Regions from separate parts of the Clostridium sediminicola genome, predicted to be linked through region 3. Evidence: riboswitches for the same ligand, from Rfam matches in the RefSeq annotation. Region 3 holds a riboswitch; each other region holds the start of a gene.
What was found. A riboswitch is a leader RNA that binds a small molecule or an ion and turns the genes downstream of it on or off. The one in region 3 is predicted to bind cobalamin.
Positions count from the first base shown of each region.

Region 1: another riboswitch for cobalamin. It lies ahead of ACQ3F0_RS16140 (hypothetical protein); the one in region 3 lies ahead of ACQ3F0_RS12575 (heavy-metal-associated domain-containing protein).
Region 2: another riboswitch for cobalamin. It lies ahead of ACQ3F0_RS25810 (cobyric acid synthase); the one in region 3 lies ahead of ACQ3F0_RS12575 (heavy-metal-associated domain-containing protein).

Region 1 is NZ_BAABMF010000010.1:91,822-99,232, forward strand. It holds gene ACQ3F0_RS16115 (ABC transporter substrate binding protein) at 1-311, shown strand, start outside; gene ACQ3F0_RS16120 (ABC transporter permease) at 330-1,247, shown strand; gene ACQ3F0_RS16125 (ABC transporter ATP-binding protein) at 1,234-2,034, shown strand; partial or broken gene ACQ3F0_RS16130 (helix-turn-helix domain-containing protein) at 2,758-3,011, opposite strand; gene ACQ3F0_RS16135 (PspC-like choline-binding domain-containing protein) at 3,550-4,740, shown strand; cobalamin riboswitch at 5,121-5,292, shown strand; gene ACQ3F0_RS16140 (hypothetical protein) at 5,398-5,658, shown strand; partial or broken gene ACQ3F0_RS16145 (iron chelate uptake ABC transporter family permease subunit) at 5,670-6,533, shown strand; gene ACQ3F0_RS16150 (ATP-binding cassette domain-containing protein) at 6,724-6,951, shown strand; gene ACQ3F0_RS16155 (hypothetical protein) at 7,092-7,397, shown strand.
Region 2 is NZ_BAABMF010000037.1:9,546-20,940, forward strand. It holds gene ACQ3F0_RS25800 (DUF2238 domain-containing protein) at 1-618, shown strand, start outside; gene cobS (adenosylcobinamide-GDP ribazoletransferase) at 632-1,384, shown strand; cobalamin riboswitch at 1,472-1,645, shown strand; gene ACQ3F0_RS25810 (cobyric acid synthase) at 1,758-3,269, shown strand; gene cbiB (adenosylcobinamide-phosphate synthase CbiB) at 3,314-4,255, shown strand; gene ACQ3F0_RS25820 (pyridoxal phosphate-dependent aminotransferase) at 4,271-5,320, shown strand; gene ACQ3F0_RS25825 (cob(I)yrinic acid a,c-diamide adenosyltransferase) at 5,594-6,121, shown strand; gene ACQ3F0_RS25830 (class IV adenylate cyclase) at 6,315-6,845, opposite strand; gene ACQ3F0_RS25835 (DUF6106 family protein) at 7,088-7,585, shown strand; gene ACQ3F0_RS25840 (nucleoid-associated protein) at 7,682-8,716, shown strand; gene fba (class II fructose-1,6-bisphosphate aldolase) at 9,065-9,991, opposite strand; gene ACQ3F0_RS25850 (DUF4363 family protein) at 10,120-10,500, opposite strand; gene ACQ3F0_RS25855 (DUF421 domain-containing protein) at 10,500-11,189, opposite strand.
Region 3 is NZ_BAABMF010000006.1:176,372-187,766, forward strand. It holds gene ACQ3F0_RS12550 (zinc-binding dehydrogenase) at 433-1,686, opposite strand; gene pfkB (1-phosphofructokinase) at 1,700-2,629, opposite strand; gene ACQ3F0_RS12560 (PTS mannitol transporter subunit IICBA) at 2,653-4,545, opposite strand; gene ACQ3F0_RS12565 (BglG family transcription antiterminator) at 4,565-6,703, opposite strand; gene ACQ3F0_RS12570 (PTS mannitol transporter subunit IIBC) at 6,915-8,312, opposite strand; gene ACQ3F0_RS12575 (heavy-metal-associated domain-containing protein) at 8,632-8,838, opposite strand; cobalamin riboswitch at 9,244-9,427, opposite strand; gene ACQ3F0_RS12580 (phosphoglycerate dehydrogenase) at 9,482-10,453, opposite strand; gene ACQ3F0_RS12585 (hypothetical protein) at 10,722-11,395, shown strand, end outside.

The DNA.
Region 1 (7,411 bases), on a different contig from region 3:
TTGACAATACTATAGCAACAGCGTTACCAGTAGTTTCTCAAATTTCTAATAAAGCTCAAGTACCTTTTTATGTAGGAGCAGATTCTATGGTTAAAGATGGTGGATTAGCTACTTATGGAATTAATTATTCTATTCTAGGTAAAGAAACAGCAGATATGGCAGTTCAAATATTAAATGGAAAAAATCCTGGCGATATACCAGTAAAGACTATGACTGATATGGATATTTATTTAAATCAAAAAACAGCCAATGAGCTAGGAATAGAAATACCTAGTGATGTTTTAGAAGAAGCAGCAGAAATATTTGAATAAGAAAAAGGGGAACTTATAATGTTATTTTCATCTATGCAGGGAGCAGTAGAATTAGGGATTATATATGCCATTATGGCACTTGGAGTTTTTCTTTCATTTAGAACTTTAAATATACCAGATTTAACAGTAGATAGTAGCTTTACTTTAGGAGCTTCTGTTTCTGCAATGTTAACTGTTGCAGGACATCCCTATTTAGCACTTTTAGTAGCTTTTTTAGTAGGTTCAATAGCAGGGAGTTTTACTGCTTTACTTAACACTAAACTTAAAATTCAACCTCTACTAGCGGGTATTTTAATGATGCTAGCGCTTTATTCGATAAATTTAAGAGTGATGGGTAATAAGGCTAATATTAATCTGTTATATCAAGAAACAATATTTTCAATTTTGAAAGATACAGTATTTGGCCAATACAGAGTATTAATTATTTCTACTATTATTTTAATTTGTATTTTGCTAATGCTATATTTTTTCTTAGGAACAGAGTTTGGATTTGTTTTAAGAGCTACAGGTGATAATCCAGATATGGTGAAGGCCTATGGAGCAAATACAGACTTTACTATATTAATTGGATTAGCACTTTCAAATGGCTTAGTTGCATTAACAGGGGCTTTAATTGCTCAAAATCAGCTTTTTGCAGATATTAGCATGGGAGTAGGAATGGTAGTTATTGGGCTAGCATCAGTTATTATTGGAGAGGTTGTTTTTGGAACAAAGTCGTTATTAAGAAGATTGATTGCAGTAATATTAGGAGCTATTGTATATAGAATTGTAATATCATTTGTACTTGAACTAGGTATGCCAGCAACTGATTTAAAATTAATTTCAGCTATTATTGTTATGTTGGCCTTATCTATGCCAGTAATAAATAAAAAGTTTTACTTTTATAAAATAAGAAAAGCAAATGCTAAAGGGGGAATGACAGATGTTGAAAGTTAATTCTATAAGTAAGACCTTTGGTATAGGTACTATCAATGAAAAATTAGCGCTTGATAACATTAGTTTTTCTTTAGAAGAAGGAGAATTTTTGACTATAATAGGTGGAAATGGAGCAGGTAAATCTACTTTGCTTAATTGTATTTCAGGTGTTCACAATGTAGATAAAGGGAATATTTTTCTGGATTCTAAAAATATTACATATATGCCTGAGTATAAAATATCAAAAGAAATTGGAAGAGTATTTCAAGACCCTCTAAGAGGAACAGCTTTTGATATGACAATAGAAGAAAATTTATCTATTGCTTTATCTAAAGGAAGAAGAAGAGGGCTGAGAAAAGGCATCCATAAGTCTGATAGAAATTTTTTAAGAGAACAGGTAGCACTACTTGGCTTAGGACTTGAAGATAGAATGAAAAATAAAGTTGGTCTTTTATCTGGAGGTCAAAGACAAGCACTTACTCTTTTGATGGCTACAATTGTAAAACCAAAACTACTACACTTAGATGAACATACAGCAGCTTTAGACCCATCTATAGCAGCAAAAGTTTTATCTCTTACTAAAACAATAGTAAAGGAACATAATATTTGTACAATGATGATAACACACAATATGAATCATGCTTTAGAATATGGCACAAGAACTATAATGATGAATGAAGGTAGAATTATTTTAGATATTAAAGGAAAAGAAAGAGAAAACATGACAGTAGATTCTTTAATAGAACAATTTAGTAAAAAAAGTGGAACTAGATTAAATAATGATAGAATGTTATTAAAAGAAGATTAAAAGTAACCAGAGCAATGAATAAGCTTAAAGGTTTTGCTAGGATTCTCAGAGATTGTAAACAGAGGTTGTAAACATATCTTTTCCTGAGTTCTGCGTAGAGTACAGAATTCAATAGAGTGTGGGGTAATAACCAAATCAAGGTAGTCACAGAAAGCAAGTTCGTCAGCAGATCTTACTCACAAAAAAGCACCGGTACTCATAGTGAGGAGGGCAACCGACGAACTTGTTTACTTAAAATCAGGTGAATTATGACTATTAAACCCAAAGTGTAAATTCATCACATTAAATGGAGATTTTAAATGCCCGAAGAACGATTCTTGAGGAGCGTTGTCCTAATAGTTACCTCTCCTATACATAGACTGATCAAGACCACAATCTTTTACTAACTTTTGAAACTAGAGACTTGTGTAATCGATTAAGAAAAAGGGATTACTCCCTTTCCCTCATCTAAGAACCGGACGTAAGAGTTTCCCGCTCATACGGTTCAAGCATTTCTTAACCATTTCTGGCGGCAGCATGAGATTTTAGTCGAATCCTTCTTTTAATGAAGTATCTCTTATCAATGAACGGATTTTTTGATATCTGTAGATTTGGGTGACGCTTAATGTCAATCGTCCTTAGGTTTATTAGACTATTTTTATCAGTCATGAATAACCAAGGTTTGCCATTATTACTATGCCAACATTTATTGCGATTCCTACAGTGATTCACTTTATGTTATCAGGTTAACTTTATCATTATTTTATATGGATTTGCTTTTCTATGAGGACAAACAATATTATATTTTCCATAATTCTACGAATACGTTTTAGATTATATACAATTCCATATTGGTATTCCAATGTCATTTTAATTTGTCTTACACCTTTTTTACGATTTTTAAAGTTGAATGCAGCTAAAAGTATATGTTATATTGCAAAATCCTTATCATTGTGCTTGCTACGCAACAATTCATATTTCGATAAAAAATAATTATAATTTATTTTTGGTGGCGGATTTTAGATTCTATATCTTTGCTATAGAAAACAATGAAAATCCTTTTTTTGGAATTAAAACCATGATGTTGTCGGCATATATGGATACTTACAGGAGTTTGCAATATACTAAAACAAATTAGGGGCAGTTCACAATCTTCTAAAGTCACGATTTAACAGTAAAATATCGTGTCTGAGATGTAGCTGAAGGAGTGAGTTCGATACATTATGTATTCTATGAAAGTAGTATAGGTGACTTGTAAGATTTTGATTTATTACTAATGAATACGAAATTGAGAGAAAAAGAAGAAAAATATTTTTAATATGTAGATATAATTATTTAAAATGTGAGCATGATAGATTATACTTATTGTTTTTTTTAGTTTATTTTTTAAATTATAGCATTTATTATAAAATCAGATTAGCATACTTAATACGGTATTAATGCTATTAATTTCTAAAAATGTATGATATAATTTATAATTATAATTAGTTGAAAATATAAGTTGATACATTGATATTAGAGGAGGAAAGGTCAATTATGATAAAAAAGATTATACCTATTGTTATGGGAGCTTTATTGTTATCATCTCAGTTAGTTTATGCTAGTACAAGCTCTGGAGAACTTAATAATACTGGCTCAAAAATAGCAGAAACTATTTCAACTGAGATAGTGGCTGCGGATTATGGATTTGTAAAATGGAATAATAATTGGTACTACAAAGATGCCAACGGTAAAAACTTTGTAGGATGGTTAGATTATCAAGGGAAAAAATATTATTGTAGTCCTTATGGTGGCGAACTAGAATTAGGGTGGGTAGAAATTACGGATGAAACAAATGTTGAAAATACTTATTATTTCACTTTGGAAGATGGAATGTTAAAAGGGTTTATGGAGATTAGTGGTAAAAACTATTATTTTAATGATGATGGGGTTATGGTTAATGGTTGGTTTGAATATGATGGTAAAACTTACTATCAAGATAGTTTTGGATTAAAGGCATACAAAGAAGATGATACATATCAAGAAACAGATAAACAGGATAAATTATTGCCTAATAAATGGATTGAAGATAACGGAAGTTGGAAATATGCAAATTCTGAGGGAGTTTTAGTGCAAGGATGGCAAAATCTAAATGGTAATTGGTACTATTTTGATAAGGCTTGTAATATGCTTACAGGAAACTTTACTGATGGTAATAAATACTACCTATCTACAGAATCAGGGGCTTTAGCTCAAGGGGAATGGTATGAATATAATGGTGAGTGGTTTTATATACAACCTGATGGAAGCTTAAAAACAGGATGGTTTGAACATAATAACAAATGGTACTGCTTTAGTTATGAAGGAAAATTAGCTACACATGAATTTAATGCTAAAGGGTGTATGTATGCAGCTGATTCTAGTGGAGCTTTACTTCATGATTGTTGGGCAAAATTATCTAATGGACAATGGGGTTATGCAAACTCAGAAGGAAAATTAATAAAATCAGGATGGATAAATAAATCAGGTAATGATTATGCTATATATGACTTTACATTATTGTGTGGTAAATGGAAGCTAGATGATACTTTTTATTTCTTTAATTCTGATGGTGTGCTAAATAAAAATGGTTGGGTTTGGGATGGAGATGCATGGAACTATTCATTACCTAACGGTGAACTAGTAACATATTATAAACAAATAGATGGAAAGTGGTACTTTTTTGATGAGTTCGGTGATCTACATTAGTCGTTATTTCAATTAGTAATAAATTTTTTTAGTGAATTAGTTTAAGGATAATCATGGTAGTTTTGTATTTGAACATGTATGAAGCAAGTTCGTCGGCAAAGCCTCCTCACTAAGAGCACAGCCTGCCAGTGCTTTTGTAAGGAGGCTTTGCCGACGAACTTGTTTTCTGTAAATGGACATTGTAAATATTAAAACTTTTAGATATAGGAAAAAAGATAAGTTGAAAATTAAAAAGATTTGCGATATGTTGAAATCCAATCAACTGCATAAGTAAAATTATTTGAATTTAATAAATCGTAGTTTTACTTATGCAGTTATAACTTTTCACGCGTTTATCCTGCTTGTTTACATGGATAACTTTACATAAATTTCACTTAGTGTTATTATATTCAAATGGTGAATTTATTCTTAATAGGGAATACGGTGTAAATCCGTAACAGCCCTTGCTACTGTAAGAAGGATGAGCAATCAAATGTCACTGATATTTATATTGGGAAGACGATTGTGAAGTTGATTTCGAGTCAGGAGACCTGCCATAAAAAGAATTAACTAATATTTCAATGGGGAATATAGTTCGTGTAGATATTTAAAAGCTATGGGACTCCTATAGCTTTTTTTGCGCTTGTGGACTGTTTCTGTTGACGAGGAGAGAAAAAAATGAAAAAGTTATTATCAACACTTATTGCTATGATACTTATGGTATCTTTGGTAGCATGTAGAGGAACAAATGAAAAAGCAACTAGTTCAGAGCAACAAACTGAAGCTAGTGAGTCAAAAGAAGTTGTTACTATTAAAAATGGTACAAGAATCTTTGAAATGGATTATGTACCAGAAAAAGTATTAAGTACAAACATAACTGTTCAGAGGGAACATTACATGATTATGAAAAAATCGACCAAGTTTATGATGATATATTAAATCTTGGTGTTATATTCCATGTAACAGACAAAGAAGAATCTCTAGTGAAAGAAATGCAAGATAAAATTGCTGCTGTTAAGGATAAAGAAAAAGATATTAAGCAAGAAGATAAAGTTAAACTATTTGTATGTGACAGTATTAATGATGAAAACTTAATTTTCACTTCTGGTACAATCATGGCTAATGAAGTAATAAAGTTAGTAGGCGGCGTTAACGTTTGTGAAAAAATACTTAATAAAGCATGGGGACGTGTTTTTGCAGAAGTATTAATAGATGCAAACCCAGATTATATTATTTTCTTAGATTATGGTAGTACTCCTGTTGAAGATAAAAATGGTGGCGGCTGCGTGTACAAACTTTGTTATCTTTATGGCGAAAAATTCAGCGGGGATACGTACTGCGTCATTTTGGCTATGGGAAGTATTGCAACTGCCTCTTGGAATAATTTTATTTTGCCAACCATAGTTGTATTGATAGGTATGCTATATTTTATATTTGAAAGTAATATTCTTAATGCTTTATTGCTAGGAGAGGAAAATGCATTAAATTTAGGCGTTAATGTTAAAGAAGTTAGAAAAAAATATTTGGTAATCACGTCTTTAATAACAGGTATTCTTGTTTCTGTTACTGGAACTATTGGTTTTGTAGGTCTGGTAGTTCCGCATGTTGTTAGAATTATTGTCGGATCAGATAATAAAAGGGTTTTATTATGTTCTGCGATTATTGGTGCTGAATTTTTAATTTGGTGAGATGATATTGCTGGAACAGCAATGGGAGTTGAGGAACTGCCGATTGGAATTGTTACCTCTTTACTTGGAGGCCCATTTTTTATTTATATGATTTCTAAAAAGACATATGGTTTTGGAGAAAACTGATGAAAATAAAATTAGAAAATATACATTTTAAATATGATGAAAAAGAGATTTTAAATGATGTTTCAGCAAGTATAGATAATAATGAATTTGTGGGATAATTGGTCCCAATGGCTCTGGAAAATCTACACTACTATAGACAATATATAGGGTTATCAAGCCTAGTGTTAGTAGAATATATCTGGGTAATGATTTGTTAAGTGATGTATCTATTAAAGACGCTTCAAAGATGATTGGTGTAATGACCGAGTCAAGCAACATTCCATTTGATTTTACAGTAGAAGAAATTGCAATGATGGGAAGAATTCCTTGTCAAGATAGATTTCAACTTAAAAATAAAGAGGATAAGGAAATTGTATATCAAACTTTAAAAGATGTAGGAATTTTTTCTCTAAGGGAACACTCTTATAATATGATTTAGAAAGAGCACGTGGAGAAGCATATATTCATATATCAAGACTTCATTCACTAACAGGATTACCTAGAGGAGTAACATATTCAATTCATGCTGCGCCATCATCAAGTTTAGCATATACAAACTTTTTACTCTATTATTTAGGTATGGTACCAGAATCAATTTCTGTACAAGATGGTTTGATGAATGAATATAGAAATATTCTTGAGAGTTTATTAAACAATCACCATTTATCATATGCTCTTAAACAAGATGTCCTAGATTGCCCGGGACAAATACTATTATCAAATGGTAATACCATTAGTCAATGTTGTAGAGAGCATAAAACATTTAAGTCCATTGAGATTGATATTCCGAGTATGGGAAATATAGATGTCATCGCTAAAACTCATTTTGGCATAAAAGGTACTTTGTATTTGATAGAACAAATATTGAATCGTTTGCCATATTAATTTTTTAAAATCTG
Region 2 (11,395 bases), on a different contig from region 3:
ATTTTATTAGCATTATCGATAGTTATAAGTTTTTTAAGAAAAGACTATCTTGACTTTTTTATAGCAGTATTTACTTTATTTTTAACTTTCTTACCATTTATTATTGCAAAGAGGAATCATATAAAATTACCTTCCAGTCATCAAGTAATTATTTTAGCATTTATATTTGCGGCTCAATATTTAGGGGAGTTAAACTCTTATTATTTGAAATATTGGTGGTGGGATGTTATGCTTCATACTATGTCAGGGGTAATCCTAGGTTTTGTTGGAGTTTTGTTGGTATATATTTTAAATAAAGAAGATAAGGTAGATGTATATTTAAGTCCTTTTTTTGTTGCAGTTTTTGCTTTTACATTTGCAGTAGCTACTGGTGCCTTATGGGAAATATTTGAATTTATAATGGATTCTGTATTTGCTTTGAATATGCAAAAATCAGGTCTAGTAGATACTATGTGGGATTTGATAGTTGATTCATTAGGTGCTTTTGTTGCTGCATTTTATGGGTATTTATATGAAAAACACGAGAGTTCTGAAACTGTTAACAAATTATTTTCTAATTTTTTGAGTATTAATAAGGAAATATTTGAAGAGGAAGATAAAATAGATAAAAGTGTTTAAGGAGACGATAGTAATGAAACAATTTTTGAATAATTTTCTTTTATTCATTCAATTTTTCACAAGAATACCAATAAATAAAAATTTGCAATGTGAAAAGGAGAACTTTAGGAAAGGTGCTATATTTTTTCCTATAATAGGATTGATAATAGGAGGAATTCAGTTTATTTTTGCAAAATTATTATTTGACTATTTATCATTTAATGTTTTAGCAGTATTGGTAATAATGATTCCTGTTATAGTCACAGGTGCTTTACATTTAGATGGATTAGGAGATTTATGTGATGGATTTTATGCATTCAAAGGTGGTAAAGATAAGATTATTGAAATAATGAAAGATAGTACTATAGGAACTTTTGCTTGTGCAGCAATTATTTTTGATATTTTATTAAGATATACAACTATGGAAAATTTGCTTCAGTATAGAAATTTATGTTTTATTATTGTAGTGCCAGTTATATCACGATTTACAATTGTATTAATTGCTTATTTAGGAAAGAATGCAAAAGAAAATGGAACAGGGAATATTTTTATAGGAAATATAAATCTACCGATTCTTTTAACCTCATTAATAATAACAGTAGTAATTAGTAGTTTATTGTTAAATATTATTGTTGCAATTAGCTTAATTTTGATAAGTGCATTAGTAACATTTGTATTTAATAAATATTGTGAGTACAAAATTGGAGGGTTAACTGGAGACCTTTTAGGTGCAAACAATGAAATAATTGAGATTTTTGTTTTGATAATAGGGGTAGCAGTTTTATAATGCTAAAAATATTACCAAAAGAACTGTATATGTCAAAAAATAATTCCTTGATAAATTAAATTAGTTATAATAAACTATACTTACATGTGAATAAGAAAAAATTTTGGTGCCAATTAGTTGGTGAAAAGGGAATGTGGTGAAATACCACAGCAGCCCCCGCTACTGTAATGATGGACAAATCTTTGTAACCACTGTGAAAACAGGAAGGTAAGATAAGGTAGAAATCAGAGCCAGGAGACCTGCCAAGAGTTTTTTGGAATAACTTTCGGAGGGAAGGTTGATTCTCTGTTTAATTGGAGATTTTTACAAACACACTCTGGAAGTGTGTTGTTTTATTTTTTGGAATTATAATAATAGTTTTGGGAGGAGTAATATGTCAAAAATAATGATTCAAGGAACAGGATCTACAGTTGGGAAAAGCATACTTACTGCGGCGCTTTGCAGAATATTTAAACAAGATGGATATTCGGTAGTTCCATTTAAAGCTCAGAATATGTCTTTAAATTCTTATATAACACTTGACGGAAAAGAGATGGGAAGAGCACAGGTTTTACAAGCGTATGCTGCTGGCCATGAACCACAAGCATATATGAATCCAATTTTGTTAAAACCAACGGGAGATAAGAATTCTCAGGTAATTGTAAATGGAAAAGTATACGGAAACTATACTGCTGTTGAATATCATAACCTTAAACCAATATTTAAAGATATGCTTAAAGAACAATTCGAAGAGCTAGAAAAGGAATTTGACATTGTTGTAATTGAGGGTGCTGGAAGTCCGGCAGAAATTAATTTAAGAGACAATGATATTGTAAATATGGGATTTGCAGAATTAGTAGATGCTCCTGTTTTATTAGTTGGAGACATAGATAAGGGTGGAGTTTTTGCATCTCTTGCGGGGACAATGATATTGCTTAATGAAGATGAAAAAGCTAGAGTTAAAGGAACTATTATCAATAAGTTTAGAGGAGATGTGGAAATACTAAAACCAGGACTTGATATGATATATGATGTAATAAAAGTTCCTTGCGTTGGAGTAGTACCATATTTTAATTTACAATTAGAAGATGAAGATGGTGCAGTAACATTTAATAAAGAACAAAATGCACCAATTGATATAGCAGTTATTAAGCTACCGCATATATCAAATTTCACTGACGTTGATTCGTTAAATATTGAAGAAGATGTAAGTGTTAGATATATTACAAGAGTAGATGAATTTAAGAACCCTGATGTTTTAATCATTCCGGGAAGTAAAAATACCATAGAAGATTTATTAAGTATTAGAAATGCTGGGATTGAAGATAAGATTATTGAATACAGCAAGCGTGGAAAAATTATAGGAATTTGCGGTGGATATCAGATGTTAGGAAACATTATAAAAGATCCTATGCATACTGAAACAAAATTAGATGAAATAGAGGGATTGAAATTACTGGATATTAGTACTGTTATGCAAGAAGAAAAAGTTATGACAAGAACGGAAGCGGTTTTCTCAAATAATTTTAATAAAGCATTAAATATTGAGAATGATGAAAAGAGAGTATATGGATATGAAATTCATATGGGAGATACTTACTATGGTGAAAATACTATGCACTTATTTAATATTGAAGAAAAAAACTGTGAAAAAGTAAATATTAAAGATGGTGCAATAAATGAAAAAGGAAATATAATGGGTACTTATATTCATGGAGTATTTGATAGTTCTGCGTTTAGAGAAACATTTTTGAATAATATTAGAGTTGAGAAAGGATTAGAGCCAAGGAAATCTATAACTTATGAGAGTATTAGGGAAAGAGAAATAGATAAGCTGGCAGACTTAGTAAGAGAAAGTCTTGATATGGAGAAAATTTACGAAATGGTTTTGAAAAAACAAAGATAAACATTAAGTTTACCTGTTGTTTATCTACATAATAGGAGAGTAATATGATAGATTTAACTATTGCTATAATACTTGATTGGTTAATTGGTGACCCTAGATGGTTTCCTCATCCAATTATTTATATTGGTAGATTTATAGGGTATTTAGAAAAAAGAACGAGGAAATTAGCAAAAAACAATAAAGAATTAAAAACTTTAGGATTAGCTATTGTAATAACGGTTGCAGGTATAAGCTTTGCTATTCCATTTCTTATACTAAATTTATTAAAATTTAATAGTGTTTTATTTCATATAGTAAATATAATGATTTTGTGGACAACAATTGCTGCAAAATGTTTGCATCAAGAAGCAGGAAAGGTATCCTATGCTCTTAATGATAACGATTTAGAAGATGCAAGATTGAAATTATCATATATTGTTGGTCGGGATACTAAAGAACTTACGGAAAATGAAATTATAAGAGCGGATGTAGAAACAGTTGCAGAAAATACAGCTGATGGGATAATTGCACCGTTATTTTATGCAATTATAGGAGGTGCCCCACTAGCTATGTTATATAAAGCTATAAATACAATGGATTCTATGTTAGGTTATAAAAATGAAAAGTTTAAGGATATAGGTTTTTTTCCCGCTAAAATAGATGATGTATTTAACTTTATACCAGCAAGAATTACAGGTATATTAATAAGTTTATCAGCGCCTGTAGTTAAAGGAAATATAATTGAAAGTATGAAAATAATGATACGAGATAGAAAAAATCATAAAAGTCCCAATTGTGCTTATCCAGAAGGAGCTGCTGCGGGAGCAATAAGAATTCAACTAGGTGGAATAAATACATATTTTGGTGAAAAAGTTTATAAGCCAACTATAGGGGATGAGTTCAATTCATTAAATGCTAAGCATATAATGGAAACTATTAAACTTATGTACTGTTCGGAAATATTATTTATTGGTTTTGCTTTTTTGTTTAGAGCAATGTTGAAATAAAAGGGTGGTTAGAAGATGCATGGTGGAGATATTTATACACATGGTATATTAAAGGGAAAGAATTTAATTGATTTTAGTTCTAATATTAATCCATTAGGAGTTCCAAAAAGTTTTACTAGGAACATTGATGAAGCTTTAAGTAACTTAAATAAATATCCTGATATTCATTATAGAAAGACAATTGAATATTTAAAAGAATATACAGGTAAGGATAAAGTTCATTTTTTACTTGGCAATGGAGCTGCGGAATTGCTTGATTTATCTATAGCATTATTCAAAAAAGTAGTATTAGTTGTTCCTTCCTTTATAGAATATGAAGAAAGTGCTGTTAAATGGGGTAGTGAAGTTAACTATAGTTATTTGAATGATGATTTTACAATAAATTATGAAGATATTTTAGAAAAATTAGAAAGTAATGATGCGCTTATTATTGCTAATCCTAATAATCCAAATGGAGGCTGTATTGAATCGGAAAAACTACAGCCCATAATGGAATACTGTGAAAGACATAACAAAAAAATTATTATTGATGAAGCATTTATTGAATTCGCAGGAATTAATGAATTCTCGTTGGAAGATGAATTGGATAAATTCAACTGTTTAATTATCATAAGAGCATTGACGAAATTTTTTGCTTTACCAGGAATAAGGTTTGGCTATGCTATGACAAAAGATAAACTTTTATATGAAAAAATCCAAAATAAACAGTTACCATGGAATATAAATTGTTTTGCAGAAAGTGCAGTAAAACATGTTTTGTTTGATGAAGAGTATATACAAAAGTCAAACTCATGGTTAAAAGAAGAAAAAGAATATTTTTTATGTAAATTGAGAAAGTTAAATGTGTTTGAAAATGTTTATGATACAAATGGAAATTATATTCTTTGTAAATTAAATAATTTAGATTGTAATGAACTTTACAATAGACTTTCTGAAAAAGATATTTTAATTAGAAGATGTGATGATTATATTGGTCTAAGTAATAAATATATCCGAATAGCTATAAAGGATAGGAAATTAAATGATATATTGTTAAGAAGTCTTAAAGAGATTGATACTGAATAAGTATAAATTGCGAACAAGTTCGCAATTTATAGTGACAAGTTACAAGTGATAAGTGACAAGTTGTGGATACCTTCCGTAAACGAAAGCTTTTAATTAAACAAAATATAAAAAGAATCCTTTTGCGATAGCAAAAGTACATTATCCCATCATCGAAGATGATAAAGGCTTAGTTAAAGATTTTCTGCAAGAAAATCAACCTTAACTTATCACTTGTCACTGTTTTAGTTCGTCTTTTATTTCAATTATGATGTAATAAATAGGGGGGTGTTTTAATTGAGTACAAACAAAGATAAGGGCTATGTTCAAATATATACAGGAAATGGAAAAGGAAAGACAACGTGCTCGCTAGGGCTTTCATTAAGAGCAGTTTGTGCAGGAAAAAAAGTTTATTTTGGTCAATTCGTTAAAGGTATGGATTATAGCGAATTAAAGTCTCCGGATATACTTCCAAATTTTAAAATGAAGCAATATGGAAGAGATGGATTTATATTTAATAATCCTACAGATGAGGATATGGAATTAGCTAAGGAGGCTTTAAAGGAACTTAAAGAAATTTTATCATCTGGAGAATATGATGTTGTTGTGATGGATGAAATAAACATTGCTATTTACTATAAACTATTTTCAGTAGAAGAAGTTATAGATATGTTAGATAAAAAAGCTGAACATGTGGAAGTTATTATGACGGGAAGATATGCTAATGAAAAGCTTATTGAAAGAGCAGATTTAGTTACTGAAATGAAAGAAATAAAGCATTACTACAAAAAAGGAATACAGGCAAGAGTTGGGATAGAAAAATAAGATAGAAAAAGGCATATATATCTAGAAAGTCGCTACACTTCGCTAAGAAATTCTAATTTATTATCTTAAAGGAGCAGGTTTTTGTTCAACTAAAAATCTCTTCCGGAAAATAAATAAGAATTTCTAAAGCTTGTTACGATGACTTTTACGATATATATGCTTTTTCAGATTACTGAAGGATGGAATTTTAAAATTAAAGTTCTGCTTTTAGTTCATAAATTGTTTTAGATGTTGTATCATCCATTGAATATCCTAAAAGTTCTATTACTTCTTGAGCTTCTTCTTCATCTTTACTTTCAATTTCAATATATGGATATGGATAAAAGTTTATATCATTAATATCAATTTCTATAAGTGTGTTTTTATATTGATAACTTTCTCTATATTTACTGATTGATTCATACATCTCTAAGCCTAAGGATTGAAATATTTTTTCGCCTTCATCGGCACTATCAATTAGAATTTCATGCTCTTCCATTATTTTATATTTTTCTTGGCTAAGTAATTTTTTTGTTGTCATATAATATAAGCTTCTATTTTGAAGTAAATCTTCTATTATTCTTATTCTTGCATACCCTTTATTTGAAAATAATTTTTTGTTAGGAAAATCAAAAATTTTATTGATTTGATTTTCGGATTTTACTTTTTCAGCTTTTATTTCTTGCATTTTCTTTCTGATTAAGTCAGGATTTATATTAATAATACGAGTTTCTAGTTCTTTCATATGTAAAAACCTCCCTTTAAAAGATATCAAGTACAAATATTTTTGTGAATTGTTACAGTAATACAGCAAAAAATTTCAATGAAATTATATTTGTGATATAATTATAATAAAAGTTAGTTCAACTCAATTTATACAATTGGTAAATTAATGAGAATACTTTTTACTAGTTGAAAAATTTTGTTGAAGTTCTTTATCTTTAATTTTATTAGTTAATTGAATATAATGCAACAGGGGGAATAGCGATGGATCAATTTTATGAGCAATTATTAGTTACTAAAAAGACTACTTTATATAAAGTGGCTAATGTAATGATGTATGTATTTGCTGTGTTTGGAGTTATCATTTTTTCTGCTAATGTAATAATTGGTATACTCTTAATAGGATTAGCAGGTGCAATATTTTTTTTGAAAAAGAAGTTATACGTAGAATATGAATATGACTTCACAAATGGTGAAATTGATATTGATCAAATTCTTGAAATGAAAAAGAGAGTAAGGGTATTAACCTTTAAAATAAAGGATGTTGAACTTTTGGCAAATGAAACTAGTTTCTATGCTAAAGATTTTTCAAATAAACCATCAAAGGTAATGACATTTTTACCAAGTTCTTATGAAGGTAAGATATATGTTGCCATGCTTACTGGAGGAAATGAGAGAGTAATGATTAGATTTGCTCCAAATGAAAAATTTTTAAATTTATGTTTTAAATTAAATCCAAGAGCTGTAAAAAAAGATAGTTAATGTTCAAATCCAATTACATGTAATTGGATTTCTTTACGCAATTATCGAAATGAAAAATAACAACGAAAACTTAAGATATGAATAGGAGTGGTGAATATGGAATATATTACAGACTTAACTATAAATGAAGCAGTTGTCCATATTTTAGACAATAATTCTGATGAGCCAGTTTTGAATGAATATAAGATTGAATTGAATGAAGAATTGTATAATTACCTTGATAAACATATAAAAAAATGTTTTAAAGATGAAGAGCTTAGATATGCTGTTTTTAAAGAAGACAGAAATATTATTAAAGATTTATCCCAAGAGTATCTAAATGGAGTAAATAACATTATGGAAGTTTCTAAAGAAGTCGCAAGACAACTTTTTGTTATTATGAGATCTAAAGGAAATATACCTTCTTGTGATTTAATGGTGGTATCTATAAGTACTGAATATGGACCTATGCTGTGCATATTAAAAATGGATTATATAAAAAATTATATGCATTCTATAGATTTTGTGGAAGATAAAATAGGAATCAATATAGTAACTCAGTATACAGGCTTACCATCTTCAGGTCAAAGACTGCAAAAATGCGCCTTTATTAAATTGTTAAAACCGGAGAATAACTTTGATTTAATGGTTATTGATAAAGTTAATAAAAAAGATAAAGATGATTATGGTTCAAATTATTTTATAAGTAATTTTCTTGGTTGTAATATTGTAGACAATGAAAGGGATATTACGAAAACTTTTATAAATGCTGCTGAAAAGTGGACTCGAACTAGTTTAAAAGAAAAGGCTGATGTGCAAGAACAAGTACGTAGTGAATTGAAGAAACATATTAAGAAAGCGGATAATATTGATATAAATCAAATTTCTCAGGAAATACTTAAAGAAGATAAAGAAGCTCAAGAAAGTTTTGTTAATTTTGTTAAAGAACAAGGAGTTTCGGATAATATACAGCTCGACAAACAATGGATAGATAAAAAACTAAAAAGAGTAAGGTTAAAAATTGACAAAGATATCGATATTTATATCAATGAAGAAGCTTATGATGATAATTCGAGATTTGAAATCATAAGAAATGGAGATGGAACGATAAATATGATAATTAAACATGTTAGCCATTACTTAGAAAAATAAAAGAAGCATATATAGCTAGAAAGTCGCTTCACTTCACTAAGAAATTCTAATTTATTTTCTTAAATATCTCCTAAAAAATTCTAACTCGCTAACACTCAAACAAGAATTTTTCTTAACGCATATATTACGAAAATAAATAAGAATTTCTAAAGCTTGTTACGATGACTTTTACGCTATATATGCTTCTTTTAACCACTAAAGGATGGAATTTATAAATTCATGTAAAAATTTAATAAAACATCGTCATTCATTGATATAACTGCATTTGATATGTGTCAATTAACAAAAATCATTTATAAATTCCTATACAAGAATAAAAAGCTGTTGGAAATCCAACAGCTTTTTGTATTATAATGTATTAGCAGATCCTAAAACATCTTGAATTTTAGCTTCAACTAAAGCTTGAATTGAATCTCTAGCAGGACCTAAGTATTTTCTTGGGTCAAACTCAGCAGGTTTTTCACCAAATACTTTTCTAACAGCAGCTGTCATAGATAATCTGATATCAGTATCCATATTTATTTTACATACAGCCATTTGAGTTGATTTTCTAAGCATATCAGCAGGTACACCTTTAGCTTTTGAAGGAATATTTCCACCAAATTCGTTACAAGTAGCAACAGCTACTGGATCAACTGAAGATGCTCCATGAAGTACTATTGGGTAACCAGGTAATTTAGCTTGGATTTCTTCTAATATATCAAATCTTAATTTAGCTTCACCTTCAAATTTGAAAGCACCATGACTAGTTCCGATAGCAATTGCTAATGAATCAACACCAGTTCTGTTGACAAAGTCAACTGCTTGATTTGGCTCAGTGTATACATGAACGTCACTAGAAACTTCATCTTCAACTCCAGCTAAAACTCCAAGTTCAGCTTCAACTACAACTCCACGAGCATGAGCATATTCTACAACTTCTTTAGTTTTAGCAACATTCTCTTCATAGTCAAAGTGAGAACCATCAAACATAACTGATGTGAAACCAGCATCTATTGCAATTTTAATAGTTTCTAAATCAGGACCATGGTCTAAGTGAAGAGCTATATCAATGCCTGTTTCTTCTGAAGCGGCTTCAACCATTGCTTTTAAATATTTAGGTCCAGCATAGTTCATTGCACCTTTAGAAACTTGAACTATAACAGGTGAGTTTTTAGCTTTTGCACCTCTAACGATACCTTGTAATATTTCCATGTTGTTAATGTTAAATGCACCGATTGCATATTTACCTTCATATGCTTTTTTAAACATTTCCTTTGTAGTAACTAATGCCATAATAATTCCACCTTCCAAAATTTAGTTGGTTAATTGATGTCCCAGTGGGACGGTTTTCTCCATATCTATTATAACGTAGGTAGAAGTTAATTTCCATATATAAATTATAAAATATACTTAGAAATTAATCAAAAAATATTTTTTAGATTAATTTTTTGACTTTCAATAACACTGTTGATATTCATTTTCGATTTATTAGAAAAAAATAGTGAACTAAACTTATCTTTCTCGCTTATATAAAAAGATATGTATTCCAGTGAATCTTCAATATTTTCAACTATTTCATTGCTTACAATAAAAGAAATGAAAGGAGAATCTGTTTTAAATTCTTCAATAGTTCTATTTATTAAATCATCAGCTGTATCCCAACGATTATTATTAATATGATTTTCAATAGCTATAATTGTCTTGTTTAAATCGTCTAATTTATTTATCAAAATATTATGAGAAATTATACACGATATGAATAGTAAAAAAAAAATTGTTAACGAAACTATAGTATTTTTCATTAATATCCTCCGTTAATGTCTTTTTTGATTTGGTAGAAGAACTTATTTTTTGAATCAAGTATGGCAATGAAAATACTCTGTAAATCATTTATATTGTTTTCCATAAATTTTGAATTAAGCCATTCAACATCTTTATTAATTAATTTTAAATTAGAATAATTTATTTTACCGTCTAACACTAATGTAATAGGGAGTTGTTCTTGAACTACTTGAATTTTCATATCATCTCTAGTCACAGAGGTTAAATAAGTTTTGGGTATTATAGATAATTGACCACTAGTTTCAAATATTGCATATTCAATGTCAGATATGTTATAAAATCCTTTGAGTCTTAATTCTTCCATAAGATCGTTGAAAGTCAATCTCTGTTTTTTTAATTCTTTTATATCAACTTCTCCATGTCGGATAATTAAACTTGGGCATCCACTTATAATTGTTCTAATAAATTCACTTTTTAACTGAATAATAGTTATTAAAGTTTGAAGTAATAATAATGTTATTATAGGTATTACTCCATAAATTAATGGGATTTTTAAATCTTGCATTGGTAAAGAAGCTAAATCAGATATCATTATAGCTATGGCAAGCTCGAAAGGTTGAAGTTGACCTATTTGTCTTTTTCCCATTAAGCGCATAGATAAAACAACTATAGAATATAGTATTATTGTTCTTAGCATTACAGTAAACATAAAAACACAACCTTTTGATTTTTATTTCTTTAATATTTTTATCATATCTGTAAAAAATATTAGTTTTTTCGAAAAAAATATTTCTATACTCTAAAGAAAGTATTTACTTCATATTATGGCTGTTTTCTCTCATTTTAGATTATATTTTATAAATTTTTTAAAAAAAATAGAGAAAACCTTTACAGATAATTAAAAATGAGGTATAC
Region 3 (11,395 bases):
AATTCATAGAGCAAAAAATAAAGTCACTCTGTCTAAAGACATAGTGACTTTTTAAATAATTCGTTTATTTTTCTATCAATTTTAAATAATAGTATAGAAAATAAAAAGCCACAGGTAACAACCTGTGGCATATATTATACAAATTAAAATTTTACTCTATTATTAGAATTAAATTTTTCCATACAGGTCGTCTACATATAATTTTTCTTTTATTCTTGCATCTGATTTTCTTACATTTAATGATTTAATTAGCTTTTTCATTTAAACGACCTCCTTTACAAAATTTATAATACTATGCAATTTTAGCTTATAATCTAGACTTTGTCAACCATCTATAGTAAATTTTACAATTATATCTATAGTAAATTTTAAAATATATTAATTCACCTATTTCTAACTCAAATAAAATATACTATTTTGTTTTATGTTTCATTAAAAGTTTGCTAAAACATATCTTTCTGCTTCTAAGCACCATAATCCATTGTTATCTTTTACAATTTCGCTTAAAGTTTTGAATCTTTCATCTTGCTTACCTTTTTCCTCAAAATCATCAATAGCTGTTATTTCCATATCTATATGAGGGTAGATAAGTTTCTTACCACCAGGAATGTTAGGTAAATTTAGTATTGTTTCTGGTACAGCTTTTAAACCACCAATATGCGTTACCATTACAGCTGGATTTATTAATCCTTTTGCAGTCATTTCTAATGATTCAATCATGTCTCCAGTGCTACCACCGCTTGTACCTGCTATATGAGTTGAAGCATAGTGTACATTGTAGAAATTAAATTCGGCAGAAAATTTATTATCTGTAGGTCCTGCAAAGAAATTCAAACAACCATCTTTCCCCAAAATATTTCCACCCATTTCTACTACCGTTCTTACTGGAGCATATACAAATACATCATCATATCCTTCTCCATTTGTTAATTCCATTAAATATTCTTCGCCGTTTTCTACTTCATTTGTATTTACATAATGAAGCTCAACTCCATTTTTCTTCGCTTCTTCAATAGTTAAAATCCTCTGTGCTCGTTCTAACCTTTCAGTATCTATATCCGTTACAATTAAAAGGCTTGGCTTTCTATCACAATGAATTATATAGTCTATAGCTCCCATTCCCATTGGACCTGCTGATGCTAAAAGCGCAAGCTTTCCACCTTCTTTTATTCCCATGAAGTGTTCATATATAAAATTCTTAGTATGATAGTTTGCGTGGTATGCACCAATAATACAAGACATTGGTTCTGCCAAAGAAGCATCAGAAAAAGATTCTCCTTCATATTTTAATAAACATCCTAATTCCATACATTCATGAGGTAATATTGTATAAGTTGCATTTCCACCAAAATACTTATATGAGTACCCTGGTGAATATGGACTTCCTTTATAATTCAAAGCAGGTTGTACAGCAAACTTATCTCCTGTTTTAAATTGTTCTTGCCACTTTGCTCCTACTTTAACAATTTCGCCAGCAAACTCATGACCCGTAATAACTGGATTTATATCAATATCTTCTGGTACTCTTTTATGGTCAGTACCAAGTTTTGCTGCTTTATAAGTTGACATACAGATACTATTTGATATTACTTTAGTTAATATCTCGTCATCTTTTATTTCTGGTAATTCAAACTCCTCAACTCTTATATCAGATTTCCCGTATAATAATGCCGCTTTAGCTTTCATATTTATCATCCTCTCAAATTAATGCATATTTTACTTCATCATATATTTTAAGAACTTTATCAATACTTGGTGCTTGAGTTCCTTCCATCGTTACGGCTCCAGTACCCGATGCAACAGCAAGTCTAATCACTTTATCAAAAAGATAATTTTCATCTATAGATAGTGCTAAAGCTGCCACCATAGAGTCTCCAGCACCTACTGTGCTTTTCACATCAACTTTTATGGGTTCTACCATTGCTGTATTATCTTCAGTAATAAATATTGATCCCTCTCCACCTAATGAAACTACAACAACTTCAATACCATAATTAAATAACTTTTTTGCACATTCTATGATTTCTTCATTAGTTTTTAACTTTACTCCATATAACCTTTCTAACTCATCTATATTAGGCTTTACTAAATAAGGACCAGCCTGTAAACCTTCTTTTAACAACTCTCCATCTGCGTCTAAAATTACTTTTGCGCCTATTTCTTTAGCTGAAATTATCATTTTGCAGTAAAGGTCTTTATTCAGATTCTTAGGAATACTTCCAGAAAGCACTAATACTGAACCATCTACTAAATATTTATTCATTTTATTTTCTACATTTTTCAAATCTTCTTCAGAAATTATTGGTCCATTTTCATTTATATCCGTATATGTCTTATTCTTTAAATCTACAACTTTTAAATTAGTTCTTGTTTCTCCATTTGTAAAAACAAAATCATTCTGTATTCCGAATTGATCTAACTGTTCTTTTATAAAATTACCAGAATTTCCAGCCAAAAATCCTGTAGCTATGCTTGCTCCTCCTAATTCCTTAATAACTTTTGAAACATTTATTCCCTTACCACCTGCATCTACTCTAGATTTCTTTTCTCTATTTACTCTCTCTACACTAAAGTCATCAATTTCCATAGTCTTATCTAACGCTGGATTTAAAGTTACTGTAACTATCATACTAAGCCCCCCGGAAAATTTTTTTACATTTCAACAAATGTTTTATAAATTAAATTCACATCTTCAGTTTCAATTAATTTTTGTACATCTTCTTCATTTTCTAAAGCAGATGCAATATTAGATAGTATCATTAAGTGTTCATCACCTTTTCCCGCTATTCCTATAACTAAGTTTGCAATATTCCCATTTCCAAAAGAAACTCCTTTAGGATATTGAAGAACAACTATACCTGATTTTTTAATGTGCTTTTTTGCTTCTCCTATTCCATGCGGAATCGCTAAATTATTGCCAATATAAGTTGTAACTACTTCTTCTCTTTGAATCATTGCTTCTATATAATCTTCTTCTACATATCCACCATTGACTAATAATCTTCCAGCCATTTTAATTGCTTCAGTTTTATCAACAGTATCCATATTTAATTTAATGTTCTCTTTTCTTAAAATTGTTTGTTCAGTTTCTACTATTTTTGTATTGTCTATATTCTCTTGTATTTCTATATTCTCATTAGGACTACTATCTGCTTTTGAACCTTTAAAATTTCTTACTATTTCATCATAAGCAGGTGTATTTAAAAAATCTTTAATTGATACGTGTTCAGCCGCAGGTGCATTTGTTCTTGCTCTAGATGTTAATTTTTCATGGCTAATAACTAAATCAGCATCATCCGGAATCTCATTTATAGCACTATTTATAACAGTTACATCTATTCCAGCTTTTTTGAACTTACTTCTAAGTTTTGAAGCCCCCATTGCACTTGATCCCATACCTGCATCACATGCGAATACTACTTTATTTATATTTTTAGATACTTTTATTACAGATGATTCTTTTCCTTTTAAATCAACCATTTTAGATTTTGCATCTTCTAATTCTTCATCGTTTGATTTAGCTCTCTTAATGAAGAATCCTGCTACTAAAAATGATACAACTGCTGCTACTACTACACCTGCTAATACCGGTAATAACCCACCTTTTGGTGTCATTGCCATTACTGCAAATATACTTCCTGGTGATGCAGCTGCTACTAATCCTGCTCCAAGTATTGTGAATGTTAGTACTCCACTTGCTCCCCCTGCTATAACAGCTAGTATTAATATTGGATTCATAAGTACGTATGGGAAGTAAATTTCATGTATCCCACCTAAGAAATGAATTATGATTGCTCCTGGTGCAGAGTTCTTAGCCATTCCTTTTCCAAATACATAGTATGCACATAAAATACCTAGCCCTGGTCCTGGATTTGCTTCTAATAAGAAAAATACTGATTTACCTACTTCTTGTGCTTGTGCTATTCCAAGTGGTGATAAAACACCATGATTTATTGCATTATTTAAAAATAATATTTTTGCTGGTTCTATAAATATTGATGCTAATGGTAGTAAATTGGCAGTTACCATTGCTTCTACTGCATTTCCTAAACCATTTGTAAGACTCAATACTACTGGACCTATTCCTTTGAATGCTAATAATGCAAGTCCCATACCTATTATTCCTGATGAGAAATTATTTACTAACATTTCAAAGCCTGTTGGGATTTTTCCTTCTACTCCAGCATCAAATTTCTTTATTACATAACCTCCTAAAGGTCCCATAATCATTGCACCAATAAACATTGGTATGTCTACTCCAACAACTACTCCCATTGTTGCAACTGATCCAACAACTCCACCTCTAGTTCCTCCAAGAATTTTACCACCTGTATAACCTATAAGTAATGGTAATAAATAAAGAATCATTGGACTTACTAAACTACTTAAGCTTTCATTAGGTAACCAACCTGTTGGAATAAATAATGCTGTTATTAACCCCCATGCAATAAATGCTCCTATGTTTGGCATTACCATACCACTTAAAAAACGACCAAATACCTGCACTCTTTCTCTATTACTTTTCTTTGCAACAGCTTCACCCATAAATACTCCTCCTGTTTGTCTAAGTTCTACCCTTCAATAACTTACTAAGTATAATTTCTATCTGATTTAAAATTTCTTTTTCTTTTTCTTTCAATAAAACATGCGAGAAACTTTCTACGGTTACAAGGCTTTTACTTATCTCACTTATTACTTCTAGTTCTTTTTTATTTGCATCCTTTGGAGCTAACATTATTAAACCTAAATAAATATCTTCATTTAATTTATTTATTGGATTTGACAACCTTACTACTCCCAATTTCAATGTCTCAACACCTAATGTTCTAGCATGAATCAATATTATTCCTTTTCCTTTAACCACAGTACTGCCTGATTTTTCTCTTTTCAAAAGATCTTTTTTTATAATAATTCGTCTTTTCTCATTTACTGAAATAAATAAGCAAATTCTCTCAATTAAAGATTCGATATCCTCTACTTTGTCGTATTCCTTGAAGAAATAACTATCTATCAAATCTACAATAGCTTTGCTATACTCCATCAAAGAAATTGCTTTTTCTCTTAAGTTTATTCTATCAACACCACTTTCATTTTTGTTATTCTTCACCTTATTCTCTTCATCTAAATTTCTGTAATTTATTTTATCTATCTGAGAAATAAAGGTATTTATCTTCTCTATATCTGAATCTATTAATAATGGTGTAACTGTTATTACAGGAATAAATCTCTCTTGTATCTCTACTGTAGAAATAATAAAATCTATTCCATTTTCTTCTATCCAATGTTCATCAATTTCTATTGTAGAAATAACATCTACAATTTTTAAATTCTTGTACTCTTTTTCTAATCTAGTTGCTAACATTTTAGATGACCCTATACCACTAGTACAAGTAACAATTACTCTATATATTCTTTCGTTTATATTTTTTGATTTTTCAATAGCTGCACCTAAATGCATTGTTATAAAACCAATTTCAGATTCAGGAATTTTTTTATTAAACTTATCTTCTAAAAAAGCAACACTTTTTTTACTGATTTCAAAATATTCCAAATATTTATTTTTGATATTATCCAATAAAGGATTCCTAATATCCATATTCATATTTAATCTAGTTATAGCTGGTTGTAGGTGTGATACCAAACCCACCAACAAATTTTTATCGTTTTTTATAGAATAACCAGATTCTTTTTCCGCTATCTTAATAATCTTGTTCGCAATCTTTATCAATTCAAAATTACCTATTGTGAAATCATCTTTTCTTTGGGCAACATTTCTTATTTTTGATCCCTTCAAATGCATTGTTACATATCCTATCTCTTCTTCAGGAATATTTATTCCAAATTCATTTGAAATTTTCTCAACAATTTTTGCTGCTATTTCAAACTCTTCACTCAGTTTAAGATCATACAACACTTCTTTTTGCATTGTTATATTTTCATTATTTTTTATTCTTTTTATTGCTAAAGCTAGATGTACAAGTAGTCCAACATATGAGCTATCTGCAAACTTATACTCAATATCATTTTCTGCTTGGGCTACAATATCTTCTAATTTCAAAATAGTTTCTCTATCAATTAAATTCAATAATCTATTTCTAGTTTGATTATAGACACTGTTGTTTTCTTTAGAATTTTTTAATGACAAGCTTTGATTCATTATTTTAAGTATTTGTTTTTTATCTAAGTATTCATATAAGAGGTTTATCATTGCTTTTCTAAATTCACTTTCACTACCATTTATATAAATTCCTAGACCAGGCTTTCTTATCAATCTTAAATTATAAGCTTTTAACTTCTTCTCTACCTTGTCTAAATCATGACTTACAGTTCCTTCTGAGACTTTGAATATTGTTGTGAAATAATACAACTTGATAGGTTCATTGCTTTGCAACAATTCACTTAATATCAAAGATTGTCTTTCTTTTGGTGAAAACAGCTTGTCAATATCTTCATTATTTAATTTTGCTTTTAATTCAACTTTTTCATCAATAGTTCCTTTCAAAATTACTCCAACTCTTGGTTTCTTATCTAACATGAGTCCTTTTGAAATAATCCATTTTTCTACTTCTGACATTTCTCTTAAAATAGTTCTTGAACTTACTGATAATTTATTACTTATTTCTTTTACTGTTATAGGTCCATCAGTATCACATAAAATCTCAATAATTCTTTTTACTCTTGAGCTAATCTTTATATTTGTCATATTTCACCTCCTGCAGGTATTGGTGACATATTTAAAATACTTCTCTTTTCACTTTAATTATAGTTCCCTAAAACCTTTAAAACAACTCAAAGATAATGCTATTTGTCACGAATAAATAGTGACATAATTCAATATACTTATTGAATAAAAAAGAGTAACGAATGTTATGCGCTACCCTCTTTTGTATATATTCACACTCTTATTAACACTTTTATTTGCTTAAGTTTTTAATAACTTCATCATAAACTGGTGTTCCCATAAAATTATCTATTGATATATGCTGAGCTAAAGGAGCTGCATTTTTAGCCCTTGAAGACAAACTTTGTTGAGTAATTACAATATCAGCCTCTTGTGGAATTTGATCTATAGATGTATTGATTACTTTAATATCAAGACCAGACTTCTGAACTTTTTTTCTAAGAGTTGAAGCTCCCATTGCACTTGATCCCATTCCCGCATCACAAGCTACAACAATTAATTTTACTTTACTTCCAACTTTAACAACTGAAGATTTTTTTCCTTTTAAATCAACCATTTTTGATTTTGCATCTTCTAATTCTTCATCATTTGATTTAGCTCTTTTAATAAAAAATCCTGCTACTAAAAATGATACAACTGCTGCTACTACTACACCTGCTAATACTGGTAATAATCCACCTTTTGGTGTCATCGCCATTACTGCAAATATACTTCCTGGTGATGCAGCTGCTACTAATCCTGCTCCAAGTATTGTAAATGTTAGCACTCCACTTGCTCCCCCTGCTATAACAGCTAATATTAATATTGGATTCATAAGTACATATGGAAAGTAAATTTCGTGTATTCCTCCTAAAAAATGAATTATAATCGCTCCTGGTGCAGAATTCTTAGCCATTCCTTTTCCAAATACATAATATGCACATAAAATACCTAGCCCAGGTCCTGGATTTGCTTCTAATAAGAAAAATACTGATTTACCTAATTCTTGTGCTTGCGCTATTCCAAGTGGTGATAAAACACCATGATTAATCGCATTATTTAAGAATAATATTTTTGCTGGTTCTATAAATACTGAAGCTATTGGTAATAAATTTGCAGTTACCATTGCTTCTACTGCATTGCCTAAAGCTATAGTAAGATTTAATACTATAGGTCCAATTCCTAAGAAAGCTAACATTGCTAATAACATAGATATAATTCCTGAGGAAAAGTTATTAACTAACATTTCAAAACCTGTTGGTATTTTTCCTTCTACTACATCATCAAATTTCTTTATTGCATATCCACCTAGTGGACCCATTATCATCGCACCAATAAACATTGGTATGTCTACTCCAACAACTACTCCCATAGTTGCAACTGACCCAACAACACCACCTCTAGTTCCACCAACCATTTTACCGCCTGTATAACCTATTAGTAATGGTAATAAGTAATTAATCATTGGCCCTACTAAACTACTCAAACTTTCATTAGGTAACCAACCTGTTGGAATAAATAAAGCTGTAATTAATCCCCATGCGATAAATGCCCCAATATTAGGCATCACCATGCCACTTAAAAAACGACCAAATACTTGTACATTATCTCGTGTTGTTCTTGTTTGCAAATTTGTAGCTGTGTTAGCCATACAATCTCCCCCTATAAATTCCTGATTTTTATGAATAATATTTTAGTATAATTTCATTTTTCAGAATTTTCTTTTAAATGTATCAGCTGATTACAATTTGATTATATTCCGTTAAATCTAGCTATACAAGGAAAAGAAAGGCTCTAATTGTCAGTATAAAATAGTGACAAAACTAAAGTGTATTGGAATTAAAGCGATTACATAAACTTTGTCTTGCAAAAAATTTAAAAGGAAGCTCTTATCATTTCTAAAAAGCTTCCTTTTCAATGTAAAATTTTTTATTTACCTTTTATCTTTCATGAAGTTAAAAGATTTCTTCTCAATTTATAATTACGCATCCTTGCTTCTCTATACTTTGCTCAATCTTCTCTTCAGTTGCTGGTGAATTGAAACTAACATCTACAGTTCCCTTGGCAAGATTAACTTCAACTTCTTTAACTCCCTTTACATTATCTAATGTTTTTTTTACTTTCGTCTTTCTATCTGCATTAATCAATCCTGATACTTCATAATGAATTTTTTCCATGTTTACCTCCTTATATTAATATATATTTTTATTATTGGAAAAAAACAAAAAAAATATAGCCCCTAAAATTTTTAGGGCCTATATTTTTTGGTATTATTTATTTGGAAGAAATGTCTTGCGAAATTAATTTAATTGAAACAATTTTTTATATTTTAATTATAACTAAATATATTTATATTTTCTTACTATGTTTTTTGATTTTTTGCATTTTTTTTGTAATTTTAAAATAAACCTATAAAAATATTACAAACATTAACTTAATATAATATTTAGCATAATAAAAAACCTACAACAACTGTGTAGGTTTAGTAATCATTTTATATTATATACAATGTCATCATATTAGTATAAAATCTAAAAGCTGACCAAAATGCACAAATATAACCTCATACTTCCCACCGAAGCAGTTGCCAAATTTTTTAGGCAGGTCTCCTGACTTGTAGATCAACTTACTCTCCTGACTTCCCGATTTATATCAGTGTCTTATAAGATTTCATACCTACTTACAGTAGCGGGGGCTGTAAAGGATTTTAACCTTTTTCCCTATTATCTTCAAAAAAATTGAAGCACCCAAAAATTAACTATTTAATTTTACTATCTCAGTATATATTATTAGATCCACATTGTCAAATGTTTTTTATATTTAATATCCTTTTCCTAGATTCACTATATTACTAAGTTCTTCGCCTCTAATATAACTTCTCATATTATTATATATTAAATTAAATCTTCTTTCATTTCTCATTTCAGAAATCCAAGAATTATGAGGACTTACTATAACATTTTCCATTTCCCATAATGGATTATCTAAAGAAAGTGGTTCCTGTTCAAATACATCAAGAGCTGCTGCCCTTACTTTACCATTTTTTAAATTCTTTATTAACTCATTTTCATCAACAATACTTCCTCTAGCAGAATTTACAAACAATACTCCATCTTTCATGGCCTTAAATCTATCTTCATTAAATAAATGATATGTAGCTTTTGTACCTGGAACCATGCCTACTACAACATCACATCGAGATAACATATCATCAGTTTGTGCTCTAGAATAACACTTATCAAAATATTGTATATCTCTTCCCTTTGTATTAACTCCTAAAATTTTAACACCAAAACTTGAAAGTCTTTTAGCTGCTTCTATTGCAATAGTCCCTGTCCCCACAAAACCTACTGTTTTCCCATATAGTTCAAGTACAGAACCATCCATTTTCCATATCTTATTTTGTTGTTTTTTATAGAACTTATTGGTATTCTTCATCATTTGAAGTATGCTCATAACTATCCATTCAGCTATAGGTATACTATAACCACCTCTATTATTAGTAACTATAATATTATTCCTATTTACAATATCTTTTGGAACTTGATCTACTCCTATACTGGATAATTGTATCCATTTTAGTTTTGTCATTTTTCCAATATCTAATGTAGTAAATGGATTATAACAGCTTAACATCTCTACATCTTTTAATTCATCATTATAAGTAACATAATCTTTAGAATTATTAAAAGCGTGATTATTTTCTTTACCCATTACTATTTCATATCCTAATTCTTCAATCTTTTTCATTTTTTCAGTGCCGTAATCATATGTGAATAGTGCTTTTATCATAGATAATCCCCCTTTTTTTTTAAGTTAAACCACTATTAATTATACAGATATCTCAGCTCAATAATAGATTTATACATCAATAATACCATATATCTCATAAACACAATAAATCTTCTAGAACAATATCTAGAGTATAAAATTATTAAGGTCATTAATAAAATGTAAACTTTACTCATATAACAAGGAGACATATGGATATGATTTCAATATATGTGTATAATATACTTATTATGGAAAATAGTAAAAATTTAATAATAAGGAGAAGAATATGAAGAGAATTTTTTTAACTGCATTAACTATAATTATTACTATATCTTTTGTTGGATGTACAGGAGATAAAAATAACAATATAACAGAACAAAATCAAACTACTAATGATATTAATGTATCTGAAGACAAGAGTGATTATGCGGATAAATCAGATTTAGAAGCAACACCTACAGGTAAAGTAGAATCAGAAAATAAAGCAGATAGTAATATTGATAAACCAGATTCTGAGGAAAAATCAAACTCAGAATCAGCACCTACCGATAAATCAAAATCGGAAAATAAAACCGATAGTAATACTGCTGAACCAGATAAAACTGTGAGAATATTTAAGATAACAACTAAAAATATTGATTATAAAGTTATAAGTGGAGGAGAGATTAAAACAGTTGGTTTAGGGGTTGCTGATAATATAAGAAAGATACTTAGCACTATATCAACTAAGTATTTTGATGGAAAATCGTTGGAGTTAAAAACTATAGAAACAGTAAATAATAAAAAGATAGCTGTTATCAATCTAGGAGGAGATAAAAGCTACTGGTATCAAAAAATGCAAGGTTCAGTGGGAGGACAAATCACTGAATATACCCTTATAGAAAATATACTTCAAAAACAATATAAAGGGTATTGGATTGATGGCGTTAGATTTACTTTGAATGGAAAACAACTCAAGGA